2 linked regions of the Tardiphaga sp. vice304 genome follow. The protein of the gene in region 1 interacts with the protein of each later gene in a pairwise test. Links are inferred from orthologs where the notes say so. Each region holds a gene or a part of one and is shown in the gene's direction. Other genes may lie near its edges. The genes, in order: FNL56_RS17310 and grpE.

Region 1 (14,524 bases):
GGTGCTGGCGAGGCCTGCCAGCAGCGTGATCCCGGTGATCGAGCGCCGCGCCTCGTTGCCGTAGATTCTCCCCAGCGCCGCGAAGGCGGCGTCATAGAGCCCGAGCCCCATGCCGATTCCGAGCAGCAGCCACGCCACGATCAGAACCGGGATCGAGCCGGCGAGGCCGAGCACGGCGAGCCCGGCTGCCAGAATGATGTTGGAGGCCGACAGCACCTGGCGGCCGCCGAACAGATCGATCTGCCGGCCGACGCGCGGGCCGAGCAGGGCCGAGATCACCAGCGACGCGGAGAACGCCGCGAACAGCCAGTTGCTGGAAATCCCGAGATCATGCGCGATCGGATCGGCGAGAATGGCGGGGAGATAGTAGCTGGACGCCCAGGCCAGCGTCTGGGTCGTGCCCAGGGCCAGGATGATCGGAAGCTGGCGCGGGCTCATTGAGGCGGCTTCATGGTCAGGGACATCCGCAGCTTGGCGCTTATTGGCGTGCCGCTGTCGCATTCGCGCGCATCGGCGCAGCATTCGCTGACCAGAAAATCCACCAGACCGTTCATGACGGCATAGTTGGCATGGCACAGCAGCGTGGTGGACTCGCGCACCTGAGTGATCAGACCGGCGACCACCAGCGTCTTGATGTGATGCGAAAGCGTCGACGGCGCGATTTTCAGCCGGTCCTGCAAGCGCCCGACCGCCAGGCCGGAAGCGCCGGCGCGGACCAGCGCGCGATAGATCCGCAGCCGCGTCGGGTTGCCCAGTGCTTCGAGTTTCGCGGCGGCATCATCGACTTTCATCGGCGCAATCTGGCGGCGGCAGGTCTGTTCGTCAAACGATATTTCTAGAATATTCGAACAAAGCCTATACCGGATCGTTGACTGCGCGACGCGACAAATCCGAATCGCCGCATGAGACGATGGATGTCATCGTCGCATGGGCGGCTTGCCAGGGTTCTGCGAACGGAGGCGAGCCGGCCCCGCCTCGCCTCGGTGGAAGCTCTAACTGCCGTACAGATAGTTCGGCAGCCACAGCGTCAGGCCGGGCCACAGATACATCAGCACCATGCAGAGGATGACGATCAGCATATAGGGCATCATGCCGGAGAAGATCTGGTTCAGCGTGACATGCGGCGGCGCCACGCCCTTCAGGTAGAAGGCCGACATCGCCACCGGCGGCGACAGGAAGGCGGCCTGCAGGTTGACGAACACCAGCACGCCCCACAGGATCGGGTCGATGCCGAAATGCTTCAGCATCGGCAGGAAGATCGGGACGAAGATCACGATGATCTCGGTCCATTCCAGCGGCCAGCCGAGAACGAAGATGATCGCCTGCGACAGGATCATGAACTGGATCGGCGACAGGTTGAGCGATAGCACCCAGCCTTCCAGCAGCGCCTGGCCGCCGAGGATGGCGAACACCGCCGAGAACAAAGCCGAGCCGACGAACAGCCAGCACACCATCGAGGTCGTCTTGGCGGTGAGGAACACGGCCTCCTTGGTGCGCTTCCAGTCCAGCGTACGCGCCTGGAACGCCAGCAGGAATGCGCCGGCCGCACCAACCGCGGCGGATTCAGTCGCGGTGGTGATGCCGAGCAGGATCACGGCCAGCACCACGGCCGTCAGAATGCCGAGCGGCATCACCGAGATGGTCAGGAGCCGCAGCACCTCGAACTGCTCGGCGCCCATCGTCCAGTAGTAATAGAACAGCAGCAGCGCGGAGACCGCGGCGATGAAGGCGAACCAGCTGTAGAATTGCGGCGGCGGCCCGGCATAGGCCGGCGCCTTCGATGCCTCGTTTTGCAGATCGGCGCTGCCCATCTGCTGCAGCACTTCCGGTGCATTGTCGCGCGCGTCCGACGACGATCCGCCGCCGAGCTCCTCGAGCTTCTCCTCCGCCGGCTCGCCGGAAGAGGGCAGGGCCTCGGGGGATCGCATCCGCTCGGTGGCCTCGATGACGGTCGCGGACTGCACGTCCGGCTGCTGATGGATCACGACAAACCACCACGTCGCCCACAGCGTCGCCACGGCGAGCACTAGCGGCACCAGCGCGAAGCCAAGATTTTTCAGAAGGTCGCCATAGCGCAACCGCGCGCCGTCGATGCTCAGCGCCATCGCCTTCGACGGCGCCACGGCCGCGCCGAGCAGCGCCGGCAGCATGCGGAGGGAATAGTTTTGCTGCAGCTCGCGCACCCATGGCCGCACCGGCACGCGGGTCTCGCTTTCCGGCAGCTTCGGCGCGATCTTCGGGTTCAGCAACGCCCAGCCGATGACGTAGACCAGATAAAGGAAGGCCAGAAAGAAGCCGGGAAACATCGCGGCGGCATAGAGCTTGACGACGGACTGACCGGCCACCGCGGCATAGACGATGATCATCACCGAGGGCGGGATCAGAATGCCCAGCGTGCCGCCGGCGGTGATGACGCCCGACGCGAGTTTCACGTCATAGCCCGCCTTCAGCATCGGGTTGAATGCAATCACGCCCATCAGCACCACGACGGCGCCGACCAGCCCCGACGCGATGCCCCAGAAGGTGCAGACCACCAGCGTTGCCACGGCGAGCGAACCCGGCACGCGGCGGAACGCGAGCTGGATCGAATAGAACATCTTGTCGACCAGCGCGCCCCTCTCCATCACATATCCCATCAGCACGAACAACGGGATCGAGATCAGCACGTCATTGGTCATCGCGCCGTAGGTGCGCTGGACCATCAGGTCGAAAATGTGATTGTCCGCCCACGGCTGGTCGGCCCGGTGATAGGCGAAGAAGCCGAAGAACATCCCCAGCCCCATCAAGGTGAAGGCGGTGGGAAAGCCCATCATGATCACTACCACGATGAGGCCGAGCATCAGGAGCCCGAGTGCCGGATCGCTCATCGGATGCTGTCCCCCATGCCGCGCTGCCTGGCGGCTTCCTCGATGTCCTGCGCATGCGCGATGGCGTTGCGGCGGGTCTCCTCGTCGACGTGCTCGCTGGCGGCGAGCTGCTCCTCGACGACGTCGATCTCGGAGACGTCCTTCAGTCGGCTCGGCCACACGCCGGTGCGCAGGCAGATGATCGCGCGCATGATCTCGGCCGCGCCCTGCAGCAGCAGCAGCGCGCCCGCCAGCGGGATCATCGCCTTGAAATGATAGACCGGCGGCCCGTCGGCGGTGACGTTGGAATGTTCGCGGATGCGCCAGCTATCGCCGGCATAGTCCCAGCCGGCATAGGCCAGCGCGGCGATGCCCGGCAGGAAGAAGACGATGTACAGCACCAGGTCGAGGGCAGCCTGGGTGCGTGGCCGCATCGAGCTGTACAGGAAATCGCCGCGGACATGGCCGTTCTGCGCCAGCGTATAGGCGCCGCACAGCATGAACAGCGAGCCGTACATCATGTTCGAGGCGTCGAAGATCCACGCCGTCGGCATGTTCATGATGTAGCGCTTGAACACCTCGACGCAGACCAGCGTCATCAGCCCCATGATCAGCCACGCGGCCGCCTTGCCGGCAAAGGTGCTGATGCCGTCGATCGTGTGCAGGAGGCGCTGGGCATTCATGGGGCAGGCCATTTCACGAGAGCAGTGCTTCTTCACCCTTCCCCTCCAGGGGAGGGTAGAAAGGCCCGAACTTTACAGACAATACGATAGCATCACCCGGAATGCGCCATCCCGGATGATGCGTCTGTACGATCAGTCCGGCATCAGGTCTTCTTCTTGGCGTTGGCGCCGAAGTAATGATTGTAGGCCATGCGCCGGTTTACCACCGTATCCTGCTCCCATTGCGTGGTGCGCTTGGCAAAGGCCTGCTGGGATTCCGAGATCTCCTTGAAGAGAGGGTTCTCCGCCGATTTCTTGGCGACCACCTCGTCGTAGATCTCGAGCTGTCTCAGCAGCACCGAGTCCGGCGTCTTGTAGAACTTCACCTTGTCCTTGGACTGCAGGTCGGCGTAGTCCTGCGAGTAGCGGTCGATCGCCTTCCACGACATGTCCTGGCCGGCGGCATCTGCCGCGCTGGCAATGATCGCCCGCATCTTTTCCGGCAGCGCGTCGTACTTGGTCTTGTTGAACAGGATCTCGAACTGTTCGGCGTTCTGGTGATAGCTCTGCAGCATGCAGGTTTTTGAGACGTCGGCGAATCCGAGCAGGCGGTCCGACGAGGCGTTGTTAAATTCCGCGGCATCGAGCAGGCCTCGGTCCATTGCCGAGACGATCTCGCCGCCGGGCAAAGCGTTGACCGCGGCACCCAGCCCGGTGAACACGTCGATCGAAATGCCGACGGTGCGGAATTTGACGCCCTTGAGGTCGTCGGCCTTGGTGATCGGCTTCTTGAACCAGCCGAGCGGCTGTGTCGGCATCGGCCCATAGGGGAAGGACACGACGTTGGCGCCGATCGAGGCGTAGAGCTTCGACAGCAACTCCTTGCCGCCACCATATTTGTGCCAGGCCAGCAGCATGTTGGCGTCCATCGCATAGGCGGGACCCGAGCCCCACAGCGCCAGAGCGGTCTGCTTGCCGTAGTGATACACCATCACGCCGTGGCCGCCGTCGAGCGTGCCCTTGGAGACCGCGTCGAGCAGGCCGAACGCCGGCACCACGGCGCCGGCCGGCAGCACCTCGATCTTCAGGTCGCCGCCGGTCATGTCATTGACCTTCTTGGCGTAGTCCTGCGCGTATTCGTGGAAGATATCCTTGGCGGGCCAGGTGCTCTGCCAGCGCATGCTGATCGGGCCCTGCTGCTGGGCAATCGCCGGCGCGGTAATCGTGGCCGCGGCGGCGCCGGCTGCGGCGGTTTTCAGAAAGCGGCGGCGCGTGGAAGTCGTGTCCCTGCTGGTCATGTCATCCTCCCCGGTGAAGCCGATCCTGGTTGGCCGGCCTTTTGCTTGCTGGCCAGACAAAGGCCTGCGTCCGGGTTTGGCAAGATTGTTCGCCTGTCTGCGACGCTTCGACGCGGGAGAACTTGAACTATCAAATCTGCTGCGGTGCGGTAGTGATAGTCGAACTATCTGTCGTGCGCGTTAGGCCGATGCCTCGCCGACCATCTCCGGCTGCCGGTCCAGCGCGACGGCGGGCGAGGTCAGGATGACGACAGCCTGCCAGGCAAAGCCGGCGACGGCGAGGTACAGGCAGGCTTCCGCATCGTAGTACCCGCCAACCACCGCCGCGAGGCCGGCACCGATCGGGCGCGCGCCATAGCTTAAAATGTTGATGGCGGAGACGCGGCCGAGCAGGCTGGGCGGCGTCACCGACTGCCGTAGCGTGGTCGTCGCGATCACCCACAGGATCGGACCGGCGCCGAGCAGAAAGAAGCTCAACCCGGCCAGCACCGGTGAGGCGATCCATGTCGTCAGCGCCATCACCAGCGAGGCAACCAGGCCGGTGACCGGCCCGAGCGCGATGCAGAGGCCGAACGGCAGCCGCCGCATCACCCTTGTGGCCAATAGCGCACCGATCACCATGCCGCCGCCATACATCGAAAGCACGGCGCCGATGCCGACGGCGCCAAGGCCGAGATGGCGAACGGCGTAGGGCACGAACACCGCCAGGATGAGGAAGGCGGCGGCACCGAAGATGAGTTGGGTGACGAACACCGGCCGCAGCAAGGGATGGCGGGCGACGAAGGCCAGCCCCTCTGCGATGTCCTGCAGCGGTCGCCGCCGTATGACGCGCGCGCGAGCAGGTTCGTGGATGCCGGACAGCAACAGGACGGCTGCGATCGACAGCGCCGCCGCAACGCCGAAAGCCGGTGCAGCGCCGACAAGCCCGACCAGCACGCCGCCGAGCGCCGGTCCGCCGGCAAAGGCGATGGTGCGCGCCAGTTCGATCCGCGCATTGGCCGCGGCGAGTTGCGGGGATGCGACCAGCGACGGCACCAGCGCGGGCGCGGCGACGCTGTAGACCACCGTGCCGCACACCGCGACAAAGCCGAGCAGCGCCAGCCACGGCAGCGTCAGCAGGCCGGACCAGATCAGCGCCAGGATCGTCAGCAGCGAGGCCGCGCGCATCGCCTCTGCCGACGCCATCAGGACGCGCCGCGAGATGCGGTCGGCAAGCAGGCCGGCGGGGATCGCGAACAGCACGAAGGGCAGCGTCAGCGCGGTCTGTAACAGGCCGGTCTGGCCCTCGCCTGTGCCCAGCAGCAGCACCGCGACGATCGGCGCCGCCGCCAGCGCCAGTTGCTCGGCCGATTGCGCCGCGAGGTTCGACCAGGCGAGGCGGTTGAAGGTAGCGGGCAGGCGAGGGGGCAAGGGCATGGCGGATCCGATCTGTTGCTCGCACCCTGCCGCGCCGGGCAGGCTCGCGGCCACCCGATTACCGAACCGGTAGCAATCGCCTTTGATCGAGAATCGTGCTTGTCCAGCTAGGCCCGCTTCTTCTTCGGCGGCGCCGGCGTCTCGAACTTCACCTTGCCGCGGCTGATTTTCGACTTCAGCATGTCGTTGATCCGGGTTTGCCATCCCGGACCCGTCGCGCGCAGCGCCTCGAGCACGTCGCCGTCGAGCCGCAGCTTGACCGGCACCTTGGGGTTCTCGATCCGGGGCCGGCCGACCATGTTCTTGAACTGTGCCAGAATCTCGGGGGGTAACTCGGATGCCGGCCGCGCCCGTGCAAAATCCTCTGCCGTCCAGTCCGGGTTCTCGTCATGGATCGCTGGGTCGAACTTGGGTTTCTTTGACATGGCGCTTCATCTCCTTCGCATGTGCGCGTCGCAGACTGATCGGACGAACCTTGCCGCTGCACCTCGCGTCGAAATTCTCAGTTCTTCCGCGACCGGCGGGCGTCGGGATGGCTGACCAGGACCGCGCCGGGGGCGGGGCTGGTCGCTTCGAACAATTCATCACAGACGTAATCGTTGAAGATGGTGGTGCCGTCGTCGGTATAGGTCGCGCCCTCGGCGATCGGGAATGCCGTGTCATATTCCAGATCGATGGTCAGCGATCGCTTCGCCCGGTAGGTCTTGCCGCTCATTGTGGTGCTCCGATTCCTGTTGTGAGCGTTCTAGCAGCTTTTGATCTCGATCAGGGCCAGGTGCCCAGGATGCAGGATCATCTGGTCGGGCATCGAATCGAAATCCGAAGGTCGGTCACGCAGATGCAGTTGCAAATGAGTTGCAATAAGCCGGAATTTCCGCCATCCTTTTGCGATGGACGCCAAAGCCCCCGCCATTCCCGCCGATCCTACGAATCCGCTGCCCACCGAGGTGGTCGGTAAGCCCGGCGGCTGGCGTACCGCGCGTGGCGATCCCTCGCTGCTGGGCATGTTCGCCTCGGTCAAGGTCGCCAAGAACGGCTCGTTCTTCCGCAAGCTGCTGGCGTTTCTCGGGCCGGGCTATCTGGTCGCGGTCGGCTATATGGACCCCGGCAACTGGGCGACCTCGCTCGCCGGCGGCTCAAAATTCGGCTACGCGCTTCTGACCATCGCGTTGCTCTCCAATCTGATGGCGATCGTGCTGCAGTCGCTGTGTTCGCGGCTCGGCGTCGGCGCCGGGCGCGACCTCGCGCAGGCCTGCCGCGACGCCTTTCCGCGCGCGGTGTCGTGGTTGCTGTGGATCTCGGCGGAGATCGCCATCACCGCGACCGATCTGGCCGAAGTGATCGGGACTGCCATCGGCCTCAATCTGCTGTTCGGCATTCCGCTCGAGATCGGCGTCGTCATCACGGCGGCCGACGTGTTCCTGATCCTGGCCCTGCAGGCGTTCGGCTTCCGCTGGATCGAGGCCTTCGTGGTGACGCTGCTCGGCGTGATCGCGGCGTGTTTCGCGGTGCAGATCGCGATGGCCGATCCGAACTGGGGCGAGGTGATCCGCGGTTTCGCGCCGACCACCGAGATTCTGCACAATCGTGAAATGCTGTTCCTCGCGCTCGGCATTCTCGGCGCGACGGTGATGCCGCATAATCTCTATCTGCATTCCGGGCTCGTGCAGACCCGCGGCTATGGCGACAGCGTCGCGGAGAAGAAGGAAGCGATCACGCTTTCGACCTGGGATTCCACCATCGCGCTGTGTCTGGCGCTGACCATCAATGCCTCGATCCTGATCCTCGCGGCCGCCACCTTCCACAAGGCCGGCCGCCACGATGTCGCCGAGCTCGAACAGGCCCACACCTTTCTGGCGCCGATGCTCGGCTCGACGCTGGCGCCGACCCTGTTCGGCATCGCGCTGTTGTGCTGCGGATTGAACTCGACGATCACCGCGACGCTGGCCGGTCAGATCGTGATGGAGGGATTCATCAAATTCCGCATGGCGCCGTGGCTGCGCCGCATGGTCACGCGGATGATCGCGATCGTCCCGGCGGTCGGCGTGACGATCTGGTACGGCGAGAAGGCGACCGGGCAGTTGCTGATCCTCAGCCAGGTGGTGCTGAGCCTGCAACTGCCATTCGCCGTGGTGCCCCTGGTCCTGTTCACCGCAAGCCGGAGCAAGATGGGCCCGTTCGTCGCGCCGCGCTGGGTCACCGCATTGGCTGCGCTGACCGCGGCCATCATCATCGCGCTGAACCTGAAGCTGGTGTTCGATTTCGTGTTGGGGTAGCCCGGATGACAATCCGGGGCCGGCTGATTAAACGAGAGAACTGCCCAAGCCAATTCCGCACGCAAAAGATGAAGGGACTGACAACTACCGTTATCCCAGTGCAGTGGTTCACAGGACCAGGGCATTGGCCGTGGCAGCAGCCAAACAGGAGCACAAAGGTGAGGCCGTAGATATCGTCCCGATCCACTGGGCCGATAGCGAATCCAAGATTCGCTGGTGATGAAATAATGGAATCATTTAGTAAGTCATCTATCCGCTGAAACGCTGGCCCCCGGATTTTGCTGCGCTTCATCCGGGCTACGGATCACTCTTGCGGCTCGCTGATGCTCTCGCCACCGGCATCGACGCGCATCCAGCCGGAGGGCGCCAGCCGCTGCTGCGGTAGATAGCGGCCCTTGTAGTCCATTTTCTTGGAACCTTCGATCCAGTAGCCCAGATAGACATAAGGCAGCCCGAGCCGGCGCGCGCGGGCGATGTGGTCGAGGATCATGAAAGTGCCGAGCGAGCGGCTCTCTTCGGCCGGCTCGAAGAACGAATACACCATCGACAGACCGTCGGTCAGCACGTCGGTCAGCGCTACGGCGATCAGATCCCCGCCGCGGCCGGTGATGCCGCTGTCGGGACCGCGGCGGCGATATTCGATCAGCCTGGTCTCGACATGGCTGTCCTCGACCATCATCGCGTAGTCCAGCACGGTCATGTCGGCCATGCCGCCATTGCGGTGGCGCTGGTCGAGATAGGCGCGGAACACGGAATACTGCTCCGAGGTCGGCACCGCGCTGCGCTGCTCGCCGATGATGTCACTGTTGCGCGCCATCACCTTCTTGAAATTACGCGACGGGCGGAATTCATTGGCGATCACGCGGATCGAGACGCAGGCGCGGCACTGGTCGCAGGCCGGGCGATAGGCGATCGACTGCGAGCGCCGGAAACCGCCATGGGTCAGGAGGTCGTTGAGATCGCCGGCCTTGTCGCCGACCAGATGGGTGAACACCTTGCGCTCGTGCCGGCCCGGCAAATAAGGGCAGGGCGACGGCGCCGTCAGGTAGAATTGCGGAGTGTCGCGGGAGTGCTGGGTCACGGTTGGCGTCAGTCTCCGAAGCAGGTGGTGCCAGCATCGCGCTGCCCGGGCCGACGGTCAATCCGTCGGCCGCTTTGCCGAATATAATCGTTCAATAGGTCCGGCCTGCCGGCTGCGCCATCCGCGCCTGGGCGGAATTGTTGACGACCACGGTGCCGAGCACGAGGTCGTGCAACAGCTGACGACGGCCATTGAGCAGGCCGACCACCAGCACCAAGGGCGTCAGGAACGAGATCGAGGCCCAGAACAGCACCGCATGCGCGCAGCCGAGCAGGAAGTAGCCCGGCGTGCCGGTGAAGGTTCGCATCTGCAAATCCATCGTCCGCATCCCCCAGGTGGCGGAATGCGGGCCGCCGAGCGACATGCCGTAATACAGGATCGGCCAGATCACCGTGGCCGGTGACACCAGCCAGAACAGTCCCCAGCCGAGCCCGAGCGTGACCAGCCCGAACACCGCGATGAAGATCACCGCGAGAACCACCGGGATGGAGATCACCACGAGATCGATCAGGAAGGCGACAAGGCGCCGTGTCAGCACGCCACTGAACAGCTGCGGATTCGCCCACGGATCATAGGCGCCGCCAGGCTGCGGGCCGCTGCGCCAGGTGGTGTTCGAATTGTTGTCGGACATCACGGTTCTCCGCCTGCACCATCGCAGTCCTGACAAATGGATATCGGCGAACCCCGGCGCAAGACGCCGGCATCGTTGCAGAGGAGAGCCGGCTCTTTCTTCCCTCTCCCCCGCGCGAAGCTTCGCTTCGCTAGGTGGGAGAGGGTGGATTGAACCGCGTAGCGGGTCGAGACGGGTGAGGGGTAGCCACAAGCTCTGAGCCTGGCAACTCCTCATCCGTCACGGCCTTCGGCCGTGTCACCTTCTCCCACAAGGGGAGAAGGAAGAAAAAAGCCGCGGCTAGCGCTCGCGGCGCAGTTTCTCGGCGGCGGCGGGCGCAAAGTAGCTCAGTACGCCGTCGGCGCCGGCGCGCTTGAAGGCGAGCAGGCTTTCCATCATGGCGCGGTCGCCGTCGATCCAGCCGTTGTTGGCGGCGGCCATGATCATCGCGTATTCGCCGGACACCTGATAGGCGAAGGTCGGTACCGCAAAGGTGTCCTTCACGCGGCGGACGATGTCGAGATAGGGCATGCCGGGCTTCACCATCACCATGTCGGCGCCCTCGGCGAGATCGAGCTCGACCTCGCGGATCGCCTCGTCGGAATTGGCGGAGTCCATCTGGTAGGTGCGCTTGTCGCCGGTCAGCATCTTGGCCGAGCCGATCGCGTCGCGGAACGGGCCATAGAAGGCGGAGGCGTATTTCGCGGCATAGGCCATGATCTGAACGTCGAGGAACCCGGCGGCATCGAGCGCCGTGCGGATCGCACTGACCCGCCCGTCCATCATGTCGGACGGCGCGATGATGTCGCAGCCGGCCTCGGCCTGCACCAGCGCCTGGCGCACCAGCACGGCGACGCTCTCGTCGTTCAGGATCCGGCCGTCGTCATGCAGCAGGCCGTCATGGCCGTGGCTGGTGAAGGGGTCGAGTGCCACGTCGCACAGCACGCCGAGATCGGGAAATTCCTTCTTGATGGCGCGCACGGTCTGGCAGACCAGATTATTGCCGTTCCAGGCTTCCGAACCGATATCGTCGCGCAGCGAGGCCTCGGTATAGGGAAACAGCGCGATGCAGGGAATGTCGAGCTTCATGGCGCGCTCGGCGTCGCGCACCGCCTGATCGACCGTCAGGCGCTGCACGCCGGGCATCGAGGCGACGTCGGCGCGCTTGTTGTCGCCGTCGATCACGAACAACGGCCAGATCAGGTCGTCGGTGGTGAGGACGTTTTCGCGCACCATGCGGCGCGCCCATTCCGACTTGCGGTTGCGGCGCGGCCGGCTGACGAGATCGAGCGACGGGGCGGTGTAGACGGAGGGACGCGGGGAGGGCTCACGCAGGTCGATGGGACGCCCGAATTTGATCGCCATGATGCCGTCTCTCCCGAACTTTCGAATTCGACTTTTTCTAGTTCTAGCATGTGACCGGTGTTTCGTCACCGCGATCATGGAATGGCTGGGTGATTGATTTTGCGGCCCCGAAGGCCCACAAAACCAGCCATGACTCGCACCATCTCTCCAGTTCCCGCTCCCGAACGGCCGCGGCATGTCTGAGCCCGCCGCACGCGACACCTCGCGGGACATCTCGTCGCGGGATCTGGCGATGTCGGTCGCGGCGATCTCCTCGACCCGCGAAATCTCCGAAGAGAACGTCTGGACCCGCCGGCTGGTGCTGTTTCTGCGCATCATGGCCGTGATCTCGATGGCCCAGGGCCTGTACCACTGGGCGCAGGTCACCGGCTTCGTCGGCACCGAGGACGAGGCCTTCGAGGTGCAGACCATGGCCTGGCAGACGGCCACGGTCTATTTCGCGGTCATCGAACTGGTCGGCGCCGTCGGGCTGTGGCTGGCGACGCCGTGGGGGGCGGTGGTCTGGCTCACCACCGTGGTCTCGATGGGTGTGATCGAGCTGATGTTCCCCAATATCTACGGCGGCAATCTGGTGATCGTCGGACTGCAGGCGGTATTTCTCGCCGCCTATCTGGCGCTGGCCTGGATGGCCGCCCGCGAACGGCCGCCATAGGTACCGTCGCTGCCGCACGACAGGCCTCGCAGAAGGCCGTGCTTGATAATCCAGGGAGGTTTCCATGAACCCGCTTTATTCCGGCGGCACCGCCGGCAGCCTGATCGTCAGCGCCATCGCGCGCCACGGCGATCGCCCCGCGCTGGCCGATGGCACCGTGCGCTGGAGCTACCGCGAGTTCGGCGATGTCGTCGCCCGCTTCATCACGCTGTTTCGATCGATCGGCCTCAAGAAGGGCGACGCACTCTGTGTGTTGTCCGGCAACCGCGCCGACGCCTGGGCGGCGATTTCCGCCTGCATGGTGATGGGGCTGCGCTACACGCCGCTGCATCCGATGGCCGCGGAAGACGATCATGCCTTCATCGTCGAGGACGCCGAAATCGACGCGCTGATCGTCGAGGCCGGCAAGTTTGCCGCGCGCGGCCTGGCGATCCAGGCGCGCGTCCCCGGCCTCAAGCATCTTCTCTCCTTCGGCGCGCTGGAAGGCGCGCGCGACCTGCTGGCCGAGCTGCCGGACGCCGTGCCGGCGCCGCTGGTCGACGACAGCGCGTTCGGCGACACGGCCTTCCTCGCTTATACCGGCGGCACCACCGGCCGCTCCAAGGGCGTGATGCTGCCGCACCGCGTGCTGGTGGCGATGTCGCTGGCGATCGTCGCGGACTGGGACTGGCCGGCCGAGATCCGCTATCTCGCCGCGACGCCGATCAGCCACGCGGCGGGCATCACGCTGTTTCCGGTGATGCTGCGCGGCGGCTTCAGCCGGCTGGTGCAGGGTTTTGACGCTGAGACCTATTGCCGGGCCGTGCAGGAGGACAGGATCACCGCGACCTTCCTGGTGCCGACGCTGATCTATGCGCTGATCGACGCGCCGGCCTTGCGCGAAAAATACGACCTCAGCAGCCTGCAGACGATCGTCTACGGCGCGGCGCCGATGTCGCCGGACCGGCTGCGCGAAGGCATCGCAATCTTCGGCAATGTCTTCGTGCAGCTCTACGGCCAGACCGAAGCGCCGCAGATCATCACCACGATGCGCAAGATCGATCATGACGATGCAAAGCCCGGGCGCCTCGGCTCCTGCGGCCGCGCCAATGCGATGGTCGAGGTCAAATTGTTCGATGCCGAGATGCGCGAAGTGGCATTGGGCCAGCCCGGCGAGATCTGCGTACGCGGCTCGCTGGTGATGGATGGCTACTGGAAGCGGCCGGAGGCGACCGAGGAAGCGCTGCGCGGCGGCTGGCTGCACACCGGCGATGTCGCGGTGAAAGATGCCGACGGCTATTTCTACATCGTCGACCGCACCAAGGACATGATCATCTCCGGCGGATTCAACATCTATCCGCGCGAAGTCGAGGACGCCTTGATGGCGCATCCTGCGGTGGCGTCGGCCGCGGTGATCGGCATTCCCGACGACAAATGGGGCGAGGCGGTGAAGGCCTTCGTCGTGCTGAAGCCCGGCGCCAACAATTCCGCCGCCGAGTTGCAGGCCCATGTGAAGGACAAGCGCGGCGCGCCGTGGTCGCCGAAGACGATCGACTTTCTCGCCGAGATCCCCGTCACCGGCCTCGGCAAGCTCGACCGCAAGGCGCTGCGCGCGCCGTATTGGGAGGGCAGGGTGCGCGGGGTTGCGTAACGCGCCCAATCTTTTTGCGTAAAACTGTCGAATAATTTTCGGCATTTTTTCGGTAAGATTTGAGTCACCCTAACGCCGCGGTCATCTCCGTTACCCCAACCTTTAAGATTTGAAGGATGCTGTTTCGCTATGGGCCAGAATCCGCGGACAAAGCTGGAACACGAGCTCCGCAGCGTGAATCAAAGATTGCAAGAAGCCCTTTATTCATCGGCTTAATACGCGATTCACTGTCTCAAATTCATGATCTCTTTATTGTCTTATTTAAGCGGTTCTTCAAACGCTGACCCTTACGTTGAGACCATCAGACGGGACAAAAGTTTCGTCAAATAAGTCGCAAAAAGCGACGAAGCGATAACAGGGGTTAGTGTCATGATGAAAGCCGTATCGACGGTTGAGAACGTGGATCTCGTTCCCGGACAGGCGCCGGTGCAGCCGCTATATCTCGAAGCGCTCACGCTGGTGGAGCGTCTGCATCGCCGCCTGCTCGACGTGATCAAGGACGAGTTCGACCGCCGCGGTCGTGCTGATATCAATTCGGTGCAGGCGCTTCTGCTGTACAACATCGGCGACAAGGAATTGACCGCCGGCGAGCTGCGCACCCGCGGCTACTATCTCGGCTCGAACGTGTCGTACAATCTGAAGAAGCTCGTCGAACTCGGCTTCCTCGATCACCAGCGCAGCCGCGTCG
Region 2 (14,459 bases), 3.2 Mb from region 1 along the record:
CAGCGAATCCAGCACGCGCGGATCGAATTCCGGCAGTTCGTCGAGAAACAGGACGCCGTGATGCGCCAGCGAGATTTCGCCGGGCCGGGCGCGCATGCCGCCGCCGGTCAGCGCGGCCATGCTCGCAGAGTGGTGCGGCGCGCGGAATGGCCGCCGCGCGGTCAGCGCGCCGTCCTTGATCTCGCCGGCCACCGAGGCGATCATCGATACTTCCAGCAATTCGGTCGGCGACAGTGGCGGCAGGATCGACGGCAATCGCGCCGCCAGCATCGACTTGCCGGCGCCGGGCGAGCCGGCCATCAGCAAATGATGGCCGCCTGCCGCGGCAATTTCCAGCGCGCGCTTGGCGCTCTCCTGGCCCTTGATATCGCGCAGGTCGAGTAGCGCGGTTTCGCGCTCATACATTTTCGGCTGTGGCCGTGACAGCACCTGGGTGCCCTTGAAATGGTTGGCGAGCTGGATCAGCGAGGAGGCCGCGATGATCTCGATATCGGGGCTCGCCCACGCCGCCTCGGCGCCGCAGGCGGCCGGGCAGATCAGGCCCTCGTCGCGCGCATTGGCGCCGATCGCCGCCGGCAGTACGCCCGCGACCGGCGCGATCGACCCGTCGAGGCCGAGTTCGCCGAGCACCGTGAAGCCGGCCAGGGCGTCGGCCGGAATCGCGCCGATCACGCCCATCAGCCCGAGCGCGATCGGCAGGTCGTAATGGCTGCCCTCCTTCGGCAGATCCGCCGGCGCCAGATTGACGATGATGCGCCGCGCCGGCAGCGCCAGCCCGGAGGCGACCAGCGCCGCCCGCACCCGCTCGCGCGCTTCCGACACTGCCTTGTCCGGCAGCCCGACGATCAGGAAATTTGGCAGGCCGGGCACGACCTGGACCTGAACGTCGACGGCGCGGGCCTCGATGCCCTCGAATGCGACGGTAGATACGCGCTGTACCATCTCAAGCTCCCCAGCCAAGGCAATAGTAACCGAAGGTTGCGGGTTGGCAAGAACGTTGAGTGAACGTTCAGAGATTGGTGCGGCGCGGAGTCGCGCGATCATTTTGTAAAGATTTTGTTAAAGCGGCCATGCGACGCTCGCCGGACAATAGCACCTCCCTGAAGCCCTACTGAAATGTCCGATCCATTGCCCAGGCCTTCGGATACCGCCGGTGACGCCGAGCTGATTGCTTCCCTGCGGGAGCAATTGGCGGCGCAGAACGCGTTGATTGCCGAGCAAGCCGCCTCGCTCGCGCACAGCCAGAAGATCTTCGATCGTTCCTCCAAGGCGGCCCGGATCGGGGTCTGGGAATGCACGCTGGCCGATGAATCGCTGGTCTGGACCGACGTCGTCTACGATCTCTTCGACCAGGAGCGCGGCACGCCGCTCGACCGCGCCGTGACGCTGCAATGCTATCCGGAGGAGTCGCTGCGCGCGCTGAGCCAGGCGCGCAACCAGGCGATCGAGGACCGCACTGGCTTCAGCCTGGAGACCGAGATCGTCACCCCCCGCGGCAACCGGCGCTGGATCCGGATCACCGCCACGGTGGAATGCGTCGATGGCGTCGCGGTGCGGATCTTCGGCATGAAGCAGGACATCACCGAAGAGAAGATCATGGCGGACCGCAACCGCTACCTCGCCGAGTTCGACGCCATGACCGGGCTGGCGAACCGCAGCCGGTTTCAGGCGAAACTGGCCGAACTGGGCGCCATCCGGGCGACCAAGCCATTCGGTGCGCTGCTCTTGATCGACCTCGACGAGTTCAAGTCGGTCAACGACAGTTGCGGCCACGCCGCCGGCGACGAGTGCCTGCGCGAGGCGGCTGAGCGCATCGGCGACATCTGCGCCGGCGCTGACCTCGTGGCGCGGATCGGTGGCGACGAATTCGCCGTCATGCTCGGAACGCAGCTTTCTCTTGCAGATATATCGCAGATCGCCGCGGCGATCGTCGCGGAGATGGAACGCCCGGTGCTGTTTCGCGGTCGCCCGCTGCAGCTCGGCGCCTCGGTCGGCGTCGCAATGGTCGACGACTGCACGCCGACGCAGCTATTCGCGATGGCCGATGCCGCGCTCTACGCCGCCAAGAACGCCGGCCGCGGCACGTTCCGGATCCACCAGCCCGGCTCCGGCCAGCGCGCCAGCCGACCCTGCCAGCCTCACGCCGCCTGAGGCGGCGCGGCGTGCGCCGCGACGGGACGACCACCGGCTCCCGATTCCGTGCGTACCCGCATATTCACGTTTATCGGCGTTGCGATGACGCTGCTTCTTCACCCTCCCCTTTTGAAGGGGGGGGGAGGCGGCGATCTACTCAGCGACGCTTCGCTTCCACGACGTCCCAGAACTTCGCCGCGACGTTCGGGCCGCCGAGCTTGGCGATGGCGCGGATGCCGGTCGGTGACGTGACATTGATCTCGGTGAGGTGGCCATCGATCACGTCGATGCCGACGAACAGCAGACCGCGCTCGCGTAGTGCGGGTCCCACGCGCTCGCAGATCTCGCGCTCGCGCGGCGACAGCTCGGTCTCTTTCGCCGCCCCGCCGCGCACCATGTTGGAGCGCAGATCATCTTCGGCCGGCACGCGGTTCACGGCACCGGCGAATTCGCCGTCGATCAGGATGATGCGCTTGTCGCCGTGCTTCACTTCCGGGAGGAAGCGCTGGATCACCCACTGCTCCTTGAAGGTGACGGCGAACATGTCGTAGAGCGAGCCGAAATTCATGTCCTGCGGCAGCACGCGAAACACCGCAGCGCCGCCATGGCCGTGCAGCGGCTTCATCACCACCGCGCCGTGCTCTTTCCGGAACGCGTTGATCTCTTCCATGTCGCGCGAGATCAGCGTCGGCGGCATCAGATCCGAAAAGCCCATCACGAAAATCTTTTCCGGCGCGTTGCGCACGCTCGCCGGATTGTTGACCACCAGCGTCTTGGGATGAATCCGCTCCAGGAGATGCGTCGAAGTGATGTAGGCCATGTCGAATGGCGGGTCCTGCCGCAGCAGCACCACGTCAAAACTTTCCATCGCGGTGCGGACGGGTTCGCCGAGCGTGAAGTAGTCGCCTTCGGCGTCGCGCACGGTCAACTTCTGCACCGGCGCCACCAGATCATTGCCGCGCAGCGACAGTCGGTCCGGGGTGTAATAGGACAGCGCGTGGCCGCGCTTCTGCGCCTCCAGCAGCATCGCGAAGGTCGAATCGCCCTTGTGGTTGATGCGCGCGATGGGGTCCATCTGGACGGCGATGTTCAAGGGCATGGGGTCAGTCCGGGGTTGTGATCGGGGCGGGGGTCAGCAGCTGGCGTCGAATGCCGCTAACAGATGGCGTGGCAGGTGGCCGGGCGCAATCATCATGACGTCGAAGCGCAGCTCTAATTCGGCATGTTCGGGATGGGCCTGTAGCCAGGCCGAAGCAGCGTCGCTGATCCGTGCCTGCTGCCGCGGCGTCACGGCATAGGCGGCTTCATCGAGCGTGGCACGGGCCTTGACCTCGACAAAGGCGATCAGGTCGCGTTTGCGGGCGACGATGTCGATCTCGCCATAGGGGGTGCGAAACCGTCGCGCCAGGATGCGATAGCCCTTGGCCAGCAGCATCGCCGCGGCGCGGCTTTCGGCGGAGAGGCCGGTGTTGAACGCGGCGACGCGCTCGGGCGCGGCCGCCTTCTTGACCTTGGGCGCGGCCTTGGCAGGCGCGGCGTCGTCAGTCTTCGCCATCGCCGCCTTCCTTCTGGATCTCCAGGGCGCGGGCATAGATCTCGCGGCGCGGCCGGCCGGACAGTTCGACCGCATTGGCCACGGCATCCTTGACGCTGTCATGCTGCAGCGAGGCGCGCAGCAAGGCGTCGAGGTCGTCGGTGGTCATCGCCTGCGCGCCGGCCTCCGGCGGGCCGATCACCAGCACGAACTCGCCGCGGGTCTCCAGCTCGCCGGCGACCGCAGCTAGTTCTGAGATTTTGGCGCGCCGCACCTCTTCATGCATCTTGGTGAGTTCGCGGCAGATCGCGGCGTCGCGCGTGCCCATGATGCCGGCGAGATCGGCCAGCGTGTCCTGCACCCGGTTGCCGGAATCGAACATCACCAGCGTGGCGTCGATTCGCGACAGCTCGGTGAGCCGCGCGCGGCGCGCCATCTGCCGCGACGGCAGGAAGCCTTCGAAGAAAAACCGGTCGGTCGGCAGCGCTGCCACGGCTAAGGCTGCCAGCACCGAGGACGGGCCGGGCAGGGCGATCACGCTGAAGCCGGCGGCGGCGACCTCGCGCACCAGCTTGAAGCCGGGGTCCGAGATCAGCGGCGTGCCCGCGTCCGACACCAGCGCGATGGAGGCGCCCTGCGCCAGCTTTTCCAGGATTTTCGGCCGCGCCTGTTCGGCATTGTGCTCGTGATATTGCTTGAGCTGGCCCGAGATCGAATAGCGCTCGGTCAGCCGGCGCGTGATCCTTGTGTCCTCGCAGGCGATGATGTCGCAGCCGGCGAGCGTCTCCAGCGCGCGGATCGTGATGTCGCCGAGATTGCCGATCGGGGTGGCGACCAGATGCAGTCCGGGCGCCGCCTTCGGCGCGGTCAGCAGATGGCCGGCAATGGCGAAGGTCCGGCCGGCGGAGGCCGGGACGTCGTCGGGCGGGGTGGTTGGAAGCGGTGTGGGATGCATCCCGGCAATGTAGAGCGAAATGCCGGGTAAAGGCAGCCCTCTCGGTGGCCCGCCCGAAAGAGGCCATTATGCCGGCGTTCATCTCCGCTATGCCAGAAACGGACGGTTACGGGGTAGGGCTGAACATACGCTTTTGTTTTGGTTAACTAATCACCGACAATATATCTGAATCCGGCGCCATTCCGATGGCGGCGGGGGATGGCCGACCGCGGTCGGCCAAGAGAAGAGTAGCGATGGCCGATCCGTTCATTCCCATAACCCCGCGCATGGGCGCGACCCGGCGGACGGCGCTCGGCCTGCTGCTCGGCACCCCCCTGCTCGGCGCCTGCGCCGGCGTGCAGTCATCGCTGACCAGCGGTTTCGGCGGTCCGGCCACGCCGGCGGGTCCGGCCCAGCAGCCGCTGGCCGTCGGTACCGGCCAGGTCAAGGTCGGGCTGATCCTGCCGCTGTCGGCGTCGGGGAATGCCGGCGTCGCCGCGCAATCGATGAAGAACGCCGCCGAAATGGCGCTGGCGGAATTCCAGAATCCCAATATCCAGCTTCTGATCAAGGACGATGCCGGCTCGGCGCAGGGCGCGGGGCAGGGCACCCAGCAGGCGCTCGATGAAGGCGCCGAGATCATCCTAGGCCCGCTGTTCGCGCTTTCGGTGCCGGCGACCGCCAATCTGACCCGCGCCCGCAACGTGCCGGTGATCGCCTTCTCGACCGACGCCAGCGTCGCCGGGCGCGGCGTCTATCTCCTGAGCTTCCTGCCGGAATCCGACGTCAACCGCATCGTCGATTATGCCGCCGGCACCGGCAAGAAATCCTTCGCCGCGATGCTGCCGGAAAATGCCTATGGCAATGTGGTGGAAGCCGCCTTCAAGCAGGCCGTGGCGCGCAAGGGCGGCCGCATCGTCGCCTTCGAGAAATATGGCGCAGACCGCTCGGCGGTCGCGGGCCGCATTGCCGCGGCGCTGGGCGGGGCCGACGCGCTGTTCCTGGCCGACGACGGCGACGCGGTGGTCGCCACCGCCGACGCGCTGACCGCGGCCGGCGCCAATCTGCGCAACATCCAGTTGCTCGGCACCGGCCTGTGGGACAATCCGCGGGTTTTCGCCAGCGCGTCGCTGCAGGGCGGTCTCTATGCCGCGCCCGATCCGGCGGGCTTCCGCGCCTTTGCCGGCCGCTACCGCACCAAATTCGGCGCCGAGCCGGTTCGTACCGCGACATTGGCCTATGACGCGGTGGCGCTGGTCGCCGCGTTGGCGCGTACCCAGGGCGGCACGCGCTTCGCGCCGGACGTGCTGACCAATCCTTCAGGCTTCGCCGGCATCGACGGCCTGTTCCGCTTCCGCTCCGACGGCAGCAACGATCGCGGCCTCGCCGTCATGCGCGTGGCCAGCGGTAGTGGGCAATCGGTGGCCGGTTCGCCGAAGAGTTTCGGGGCGTAGGTTGCTCCCTCTCCCGCTTGCGGGAGAGGGGACGCGAGTCGCTGACAGAACGAGTTACGCCGCCAGGTCCGCGACCACCGCATCGAGCACCGGAAAGCCCTCCTGCGTCACCCGCAGGCGGCCGTTGTCATCGACCACGATGGCGCCTTCGTCGCGCAGGATGCGGATGCGGTCGGGATCGAGGGCGCGGCCGGACAACGCCTTGTAGCGCGCGGGGTCGATGCCTTCGCCGAGCCGCAGCCCCATCAGCAAAAATTCGTCGGCGCGTTCTTCGCTGTTGAGGATATCGTCGGTGATGACGCCGTGGCCGGTGGCCTCGACGCGCATCAGCCAGGTCTCCGGGCGCTTCTCGGTGGCGATGGCGTGGCGCAGGCCGTCGATATCAAGCCGGCCGTGCGCGCCGGGGCCGACGCCGGCATATTCCTGACCGCGCCAGTAGACGAGGTTGTGCTTGCACTGCGCGCCGGGGCGCGCGTGGTTGGAAATCTCGTAGGACGGCAGCCCCATCTGTGCACAGACATCCTGCGTCACGTCGTAGAGAATGCGCGACATGTCCTCGTTCGGGGTCTTCAGCTTGCCGGCGGCGTGCAGGCCGAAGAACGGCGTGCCTTCCTCGATCGTCAGCTGGTACAGCGACAGATGTTCGGCGGCCTCGGAAATCGCCAGCTTGAGCTCACTGGTCCACATCGCAGCGGTCTGGTCGGGTCGCGCATAGATCAGGTCGAACGAATAGCGATCGAACACGCTGCGCGCGATCGCGACCGCGTCCAGCGCCTCGCGCGCGCTGTGCAGCCGGCCGAGCGATTTCAGCGAGGCGTCGTCGAGCGCCTGGACGCCGAGCGAGACGCGGTTGACGCCGGCGTCGCGGTAGCCGCGAAACCGCGTGGCATCGACCGAGGTCGGATTGGCCTCCATTGATACTTCAACGTCGGGGGAGACACGCCAGTGGCGGCCGATCGATTCCAGAATGGCGCCAACCGTCTTCGGCTGCATCAGCGAGGGCGTGCCGCCGCCGAGAAAGATCGAGGTCACTTCGCGGCCCGGCGTGCGCGCCGCGGTGGTCGCGATCTCGCGTTCGAACGCGCGGGCAAAACGCTCCTCGTCGATCGGCTGATGCCGCACATGGCTGTTGAAATCGCAATACGGGCACTTCGACAGGCAGAACGGCCAGTGCACATAGACGCCGAAGGCGGGCTGCAGTCCCTCAGCTTGGATCAAGGCAGATCTCCGCGAGTTTGACGAAGGCTTTTGCGCGATGCGACAGGCCCTGGCCTTGCGGCGGCAGGCCGTGCTTTTCGATGGCGGTCATTTCGCCGTAGGTCCGGGTATGGCCGTCGGGCTGGAACGAGGGGTCGTAGCCGAAGCCGGCGTCGCCGCGCACCGGCCACACCAGCGTGCCATGGGCATGCGCCTCGACCTGCTCGAGATGGCCGTCCGGCCAGGCGACGCACAGAGCGGAGACGAAATGCGCCTTGCGCCGGTCGGGCGTGGTGGCGCCGCGCTCCTGCAGCAGGCGCTCGATCCGCGCCATCGCGGCCGCGAAATCCTTGCTCTCGCCGGCCCAGCGCGCGGAAAGGATGCCCGGCGCGCCGTCCAGCGCATCGACGCAGAGGCCGGAATCGTCGGCAAAGGCGGGAAGGTTTGCGACGTTAGCTGCGGCAATCGCCTTGATGGCCGCGTTGGCCTGGAAGGTGTCGCCGGTCTCGTCGGGTTCGGCGAGGCCGAGCTCGCCGGCCGATACCGCCTCGATGCCATAGGGCGCCAAGAGTTCGCGCATCTCGGCCAGCTTGCCGGGATTATGCGTGGCGATCACGAGACGGCCGGTGATTCGGCGATGCTGGGCCATGGGAGAATCTTAGTCCGTAGCCCGGATGGAGCGAAGCGCAATCCGGGGCCAGCGTGCATGGGGTGAATGGAATCCCGGATTTCGCTTCGCTCCATCCGGGCTACAGCAGTCAGGTGACTGCCATCTTCTGCAAATCCACAAGCCGGCCGATGCCCTTTTGCGCCAGCGCCATCAGCGCCAGAAACTCGTCCTGCGAGAACGGCGTCTTCTCGGCGGTGCCCTGCACCTCGATGATGCGGCCGTCGCCGGTCATGACGAAATTGGCGTCGGTGTCGGCCTCGGAATCCTCGGCGTAGTCGAGGTCGAGCACCGGCGTGCCGTTGTAGATGCCGCAGGAAATCGCCGCGATGTTGTCGCGCAGCACCTTGTCGCCATTGCCGTTCTTGAACATGTTGCGGCCCTTCATCCAGCCGATGCACTCGGCCAGAGCGACCCAGGCGCCGGTGATCGAGGCGGTGCGGGTGCCGCCGTCGGCCTGGATGACGTCGCAATCGATGGTGATCTGGCGTTCGCCGAGCGCTTCGAGATCGACCGCGGCGCGCAGCGAGCGGCCGATCAGGCGCTGGATCTCAACGGTGCGGCCGCCCTGCTTGCCGGAGGCGGCCTCGCGCCGGGTGCGTTCCAGCGTGGCGCGCGGCAGCATGCCGTATTCGGCGGTGACCCAGCCGCGGCCCTGACCCTTGAGCCATGGCGGCAAGCGCTCTTCCAGCGTCGCCGTCACCAGCACATGGGTGTCGCCGAACTTCACCATGCAGGAGCCTTCGGCGTATTTCACCACGCCGCGTTCCAGCGACACGGCGCGCAGTTCATCGGGCGCACGACGGCTTGGCCGCATGGGAAAATCCTTCTCAAATCGTCAAAAACGTAGATTGGCGTGCTTTTAGGTGGGTGGGGCGGCGGCAGCAAGGGCGCCGCAGACCTTCTGCTGCAATGGGTGCTTGTAAGTCGGGCTCCGGAGCGACAAATTAGGGTCCATCACAGGAGTTGCCCCTTGGCCCATCACGATCCGATCGGCCTGATCTCGCCGCATGCCGGCCTCGCCCAGCTCAACGAGCGCTCGCGCGAGATCTTCCGCCAGATTGTCGAAAGCTACCTGGCTACCGGCGAGCCCGTGGGCTCGCGCAATATTTCGCGGCTGATCACGGTGCCGCTGTCGCCGGCCTCGGTCCGCAACGTGATGTCGGACCTCGAACAGCTCGGCCTGATCTATGCGCCGCATACCTCCGCCGGCCGGCTGCCGACCGAGCTGGGGCTGCGCTTTTTCGTCGATGCGCTGATGCAGGTCGGCGACCTCACCGAGCCGGAGCGGCAGTCAATCCAGGCGCAGCTCAGTTCCGCTGACCGTCCGCAATCGGTCGAGACCGCGCTCGGCGAGGCGCTGACGCGGTTGTCCGGCCTGACGCGCGCCGCGGCGGTGGTGCTCACCGCCAAGTCCAATTCGCGGCTCAAACACATCGAATTCGTCCGCCTGGAGCCGGAAAAGGCGCTGGTGGTGCTGGTGGCTGAGGACGGCCAGGTCGAGAACCGCGTGCTGGTGCTGCCGCCCGGCGTGCCGTCCTCGGCGCTGACGGAGGCGTCGAACTTCCTCAATTCGCGGATTCGCGGCCGCACCTTGGCCGAGGCCCGGCTGGAGCTGGAGACTTCGCTGGCGCAGAACCGTGCCGAGCTGGATCAACTGACCCAGAAGGTGATTTCCGCCGGTATCGCCAGCTGGTCCGGTGGCAATAATGACGAGCGCCAGTTGATCGTGCGCGGCCAGGCCAATCTGCTGGAGGATCTCCATGCCCTGGAGGACCTCGAGCGGGTCCGGTCGCTGTTCGACGATCTGGAGAGCAAGCGTGAGGTGATCGACCTTCTGGGCCGCGCCGAGACCGCCGAGGGCGTGCGGATCTTCATCGGCTCGGAAAATAAACTGTTCTCGCTGTCGGGCTCCTCGACCATTATCGCGCCGTACAGCGACGGCGCCGGCCATATCGTCGGTGTGCTCGGCGTGATCGGGCCGACGCGGCTGAATTATGCCCGCGTGATCCCGATGGTGGACTACGCCGCGCGCATCGTCAGCCGCATGCTGGGCGGCTGACCGGCTGGTTAAGCTTGATTTTTGCCCTGCAAACCACGATATCCGGCGCAGCACCCCACAATTCGAGCGTTTTTTGAGAAGGCAGCGTGATGACTGATTCCAACGGGTCCAACGAGCATCCCGAAAAGCAGGCCCAGCCCGCCGAACCGGTGGTCTCCAAGCCCTACATCATGCCGGACGATCCGGAGCCGAACTCGGTGGAGGCCTTGACCAAGGAAGCCGCTGAATCGCGCGACAAGATGCTGCGCACGCTGGCGGAGATGGAAAACCTGCGCAAGCGAACGCAGAAGGAGATCGCCGACGGCCGCACCTATGCGATCACCAATTTCGCCCGCGAAGTGCTGGATATCGCCGACAGCCTGCAGCGCGCGCTGGATGCGCTGCCCGCCGAGACCAAGGCCCAGGCCGAGTCCGGCATCAAGGCACTGATCGAAGGCGTCGAACTCACCGAGCGTTCGCTGCACAACACGCTGGAAAAGAACGGCGTCAAGAAATTCGATCCGGCCGGCGAGAAGTTCGATCCGAACTTCCAGCAGGCGATGTACGAAGTGCCGGATACGTCGGTGCCCGCCGGCACCGTGGTGCAGGTCGTGCAGGCCGGCTACACGATCGGCGAGCGCGTGCTGCGCCCGGCCCTGGTCGCGGTGTCGAAGGGCGGCGCCAAGACCGCCGCGTCGGAGTAATCGCTACAAAACGCGTGCTTTCTTCCCCTCCCCCTTGCGGTCTGGCGGACGAATTCGTCCGCCATGGGTGGCCGGCCGAAGGCCGGTCGGGTGGGGGGCCACAAGCGCCGTCGCCCGCGACACCCCCACCCCCGACCCCTCCCCGCAAGGGGGAGGGGAGCATTGCCTCCGTCGCGCGGGATGATACTTAGCTTCTATCCCACCAGATCCGCCGACTGAATCCGCTTCACGCCGGCTTTGGTCATGTCCGCCCAGGCCTTGGCCAAGGAGCCCTGCGTGTCGATGCCGCGGCAGGCGTCTTCGATCACATAGACGTCGAAGCCGGCCTTGCGGGCATCCAGCGCCGACCATGCTACGCAGAAATCGGTGGCCAGCCCCGCCAGAAACACCCGCTGCAGTTTTCGCGCCTTCAGATAGCTGGCGAGGCCGGTGGCGTGGCCGTCGGCCTCGTTGAAAGCCGAATAGCTGTCAGTGTCCTTATTGTAGCCCTTGCGCAGCACCAGCCCGGCCTGCGGAATCGCGAGGTCTTTCGACAGGCTGGCGCCGTCGGTGCCCTGCACGCAATGGTCCGGCCACAGCACCTGCTTGCCGTATTTCAGGTCGATGGTCTCGAACGGCTTCTTGCCGGCGTGCGTTGACGCGAACGACGCGTGGCCCGGCGTGTGCCAGTCCTGCGTCAGCACCACGTCGGGGAATTTCTTCGCCAGCGCGTTGATCACCGGGACGACCTTGTCGCCGTCCTTCACCGCCAGGCTGCCGCCCGGCAGAAAGCAGTTCTGCACGTCGATCACCAAGAGCACCGAGGTGCGATCGAGGCTGATCTTGCCGGCGGCCCACAGCGCCTTCGGCGCCATCGCCAATGCTGCGGCCGCGCCCATCCCTGCAACAAGCTGACGTCTGTCGATCATGCTGGCTCTCCCCTGTCGGATAGCGCAGCAAATCACCTCGCCGCGGTGCCGTAAAGATCGCCGGGCCTGCAGCGCGGCGCAACAGCTTGTTAACGGCGCGTCACTAGCGTTTTCACAGTTCCGCGGGACGCCGCCATGACCATCCAGATCGAAGCTGAAACCCGCACCAAGCGGAAGGATCCGGCCATCGCTGCCGCGGTATTGCCGTGGCTGGCGCTGGCCTTGCTGTTCGCCGCCGCGCTGTGGCTTCGCCATGCGGTGGCGGCGAATACCGATGTGAGCTGGTTGCTCACCGCCGCCGGAAAAATGCTGTCCGGCGGGCGGCTCTATGTCGATGTGATCGAGACCAATCCGCCGATTGCGGTGCTGGCCTATCTGCCGGCAGTGTGGCTGGCTGGGGCGCTCGGCGTGCAGGCAGAGATCGTCGTCGACGGTCTGGTGTTTGCCGCCATCCTGGGATCCCTGGCCATCGTCGCAAAGATCCTGAGAACCTCTGCGGTCTTGCAGGGCCTGCCGCGCTGGCCGCTGGCGTGGCTTGGTTTTGCGGTACTGGCGATCCTGCCGGCGCAGACATTCGGGCAGCGCGAACATATCGCGGTCATCGTGCTGCTGCCGATGCTGGCTTTGATTGCGCGGCGGATGCAGCAGGAGGCGCCGCGGAGGTGGGCGGTGCTGGTCGGCGGGCTCGGCGCGGCGGTGGCGCTGGCGTTCAAGCCGCAATTCGGGATCGGACTGGGCTGTGCCGTCGCGGCGTCATGTGTTCATGCCCGCAACTGGCGCCTGGTGGCGACGCCGGAGAACCTGCTCGCCGTGGCTTTTGCGGCGCTGTATCTGGCCGGCACGGTCGTGCTGTATCCGGAATATGTCACGGTGATCCTGCCGCTGCTGCGCGACGTCTATTTGCCGGTCGGGTTGTCGCTATCGGAAATGCCCGACCGGCCGGCGATGTCATTGTGGGCGATTGCGATCCTGGCGGCCGGACTGCTTGGCCGCCGCCGGTCCGGCGCGGCGCTGCTGGTGCTGCTCTCGAGCTCTGCCGGGTTTGCCGTCGTCTATCTGCTGCAGCGCAAGGGCTGGCCGTATCATTCCTATCCGATGCTGGCGCTGGCGTTGCTCGGCCTGGGTTTTGGGCTGGCGGCTTACGTGCCGGATGGTCGTTTCGGTCGCGTCTGGCGCGGCGCGGCGCTGCTGTTGCTGGCGGCCGTCTTTGCCAGGTCGATGCTGTGGTTCGACGTCGCCTTCGACGCACGGCCGCTGCAGGCGGCGGTGGCGCGGCTCGGGCCGCATCCCGCGGTGCTGGCGATCTCCGGCGAACCGGGCATCGGCCATCCTTTGGTCCGGGCGCTCGGCGGCAGGTGGGTGTCGCGGCAGCAGGGCCTGTGGGTCGCGACCTATGCCGACTATCTGCGCCGCAACGGGCCCTTGTCGCCGGATCGTGAAGCGGCGCTCGATGCCCATGCCTCGCGCGAACGCGCGATGCTGGTCGAGGATATAAGGCGGATGAAGCCCACCGTGGTGCTGGTCGATGACCTCACCGGCCGCGGCAGCGCCTGGCTTGCCGCGCATCCGGATGTCGCGCTGTTGCTGAAAGACTATCGCCTCGCCGACACCGTCAATCGCGTCGCGATTCTCACCCGACGCGATTGATGCAAGATTCAGCGCGGCTCGATGCCGTCGCGCACGGCGCGGAAGCGCGGAAACGCCTTCGGCCATTCGTCGCGCGGCGACGAGGCGACGATACGCATCGCATTGCCGCCGCTGCCGCCGAAACGCAGCCACTGCACAACGGTCACCGGGGTATTGTCCTTGCCGCTGATGGCCTCGATGCGGGTCTCAAAGCCCGGCGCGCCGTCGATCCGGATCGGCTCCGACATCGTGATGCGGCCATCGCGCAGGCCGGGGATCATCCCTGCCGCCTGCTGCGCGAAGCGAACGCGGTCTTCGGCCTTTTCCGGCGCGGAGCTGACGGTGCCGACCACGATATAGGGGCTAGCCTCGGTTTTGGTTTCGTCCGCAGCATCGGCCAGCAGCAGGGCGCCGCCCGGCGGCAGCGTTCGTATATTCTTGAATTCGCCTATCTCGGTGACCTTGAACGGCAACAGCGCCATTTGCTCGTCGACCGGCACGTCCTTGCGCACGGTGACGGAGGCAAACATCTGCCGAACTGCCTCGTCGGTGTAGATCCGCATCGCGTTTTCCGGCACCTGTACGGCGACGTAGCCGGAGAAGGTGGGGCCGGCAACGATCATCGAATAGCGACGGACATTCCCGGTCGGATCCTTGGCGTTCTCGACGGTGTAGTAGCCGCGGCCCGCGCCGGTCTCGATGCCCTCGGGCTTGACGGGCATGGCCGCCGGATTGGTCTTCAGCGCATTGTCGACTTCGGCGAAGGCCGCGGCCGGCAGTTCGGTCATCAATACCTTGACGCCCTGGTCGGAGGTCTCGAAGCCGACGAAGGCCTTGGCCGGGGCCATCCCGACCAGCGGCGTGATGCCGACGCGGATGCCGCGCGGGTAGACCGGATCGGCGGCCCGCGCGGATGAAAAGACCTGGCCGATCGCGCTGGCGATCAGGACGAGGGCAAACAGGGGCGCTTGATGTTTCATGGTGATCTGCTGGTTTCTATGGAGGCTGATCGACATAACCGCATGGCGGCACAGGGCCGGGACCCGACAGCCGACGGTCGCCCCGTTCCAGCAACAGATCAAGCCACAAAACCGTTCCCGTTCGCAGCCCGCGCCGATCGGTCGCGTGGCAAGGTAAATCAGCCCGGGGCAGGCACATTAATTTCCACTTTGAGTCATGGTTTCATGGGCTTTGGGCCTGTCGGGTGCCTTGCAGCCCCCACCCCCCCTCCTATATGAGGCCTACCGTCGCAATATCGCGA

What was found.
Region 2: the proteins of FNL56_RS17310 (region 1) and grpE interact in binary tests that used the Escherichia coli proteins (3 or more experiments, as listed by UniProt). The link is inferred for Tardiphaga sp. vice304 from one-to-one orthologs.

What each region holds. Positions count from the first base shown.
Region 1 is NZ_CP041402.1:3,640,897-3,655,420, reverse strand. What follows is about bases 6,326-9,305. They hold FNL56_RS17310 (Nramp family divalent metal transporter), read left to right. Parts: upstream 6,326-7,112; coding sequence 7,113-8,498; downstream 8,499-9,305. Other genes in these bases: FNL56_RS17305 (arginyltransferase), read right to left, coding at 8,803-9,305; FNL56_RS17315 (hypothetical protein), read right to left, coding at 6,725-6,937; FNL56_RS17320 (BrnA antitoxin family protein), read right to left, coding at 6,330-6,647. Also shown: FNL56_RS17350 (MFS transporter), read right to left, coding at 1-438; FNL56_RS17345 (ArsR/SmtB family transcription factor), read right to left, coding at 435-791; FNL56_RS17340 (TRAP transporter large permease), read right to left, coding at 993-2,867; FNL56_RS17335 (TRAP transporter small permease subunit), read right to left, coding at 2,864-3,529; FNL56_RS17330 (TRAP transporter substrate-binding protein), read right to left, coding at 3,673-4,806; FNL56_RS17325 (MFS transporter), read right to left, coding at 4,987-6,222; more of FNL56_RS17305, read right to left, coding at 9,306-9,579; FNL56_RS17300 (RDD family protein), read right to left, coding at 9,671-10,210; hemB (porphobilinogen synthase), read right to left, coding at 10,490-11,554; FNL56_RS17290 (DUF6163 family protein), read left to right, coding at 11,730-12,206; FNL56_RS17285 (AMP-binding protein), read left to right, coding at 12,271-13,836; transcriptional regulator LdtR, read left to right, coding at 14,206-14,524. UniProt on the Escherichia coli protein: H(+)-stimulated, divalent metal cation uptake system. Involved in manganese and iron uptake. Can also transport cadmium, cobalt, zinc and to a lesser extent nickel and copper. Involved in response to reactive oxygen.
Region 2 is NZ_CP041402.1:437,519-451,977, forward strand. Bases 8,953-11,867 are described here. They hold grpE (nucleotide exchange factor GrpE), read left to right. Parts: upstream 8,953-10,070; coding sequence 10,071-10,664; downstream 10,665-11,867. Other genes in these bases: hrcA (heat-inducible transcriptional repressor HrcA), read left to right, coding at 8,953-9,981; pncA (bifunctional nicotinamidase/pyrazinamidase), read right to left, coding at 10,859-11,572; FNL56_RS02050 (hypothetical protein), read left to right, coding at 11,708-11,867. Outside these bases: FNL56_RS01990 (YifB family Mg chelatase-like AAA ATPase), read right to left, coding at 1-942; FNL56_RS01995 (sensor domain-containing diguanylate cyclase), read left to right, coding at 1,117-2,151; gshB (glutathione synthase), read right to left, coding at 2,291-3,232; FNL56_RS02005 (YraN family protein), read right to left, coding at 3,266-3,688; rsmI (16S rRNA (cytidine(1402)-2'-O)-methyltransferase), read right to left, coding at 3,675-4,622; FNL56_RS02015 (penicillin-binding protein activator), read left to right, coding at 4,856-6,055; radical SAM family heme chaperone HemW, read right to left, coding at 6,110-7,270; rdgB (RdgB/HAM1 family non-canonical purine NTP pyrophosphatase), read right to left, coding at 7,260-7,901; rph (ribonuclease PH), read right to left, coding at 8,011-8,736; more of hrcA, read left to right, coding at 8,893-8,952; more of FNL56_RS02050, read left to right, coding at 11,868-13,219; FNL56_RS02055 (hypothetical protein), read right to left, coding at 13,228-14,178. UniProt on the Escherichia coli protein: Participates actively in the response to hyperosmotic and heat shock by preventing the aggregation of stress-denatured proteins, in association with DnaK and GrpE. It is the nucleotide exchange factor for DnaK and may function as a thermosensor.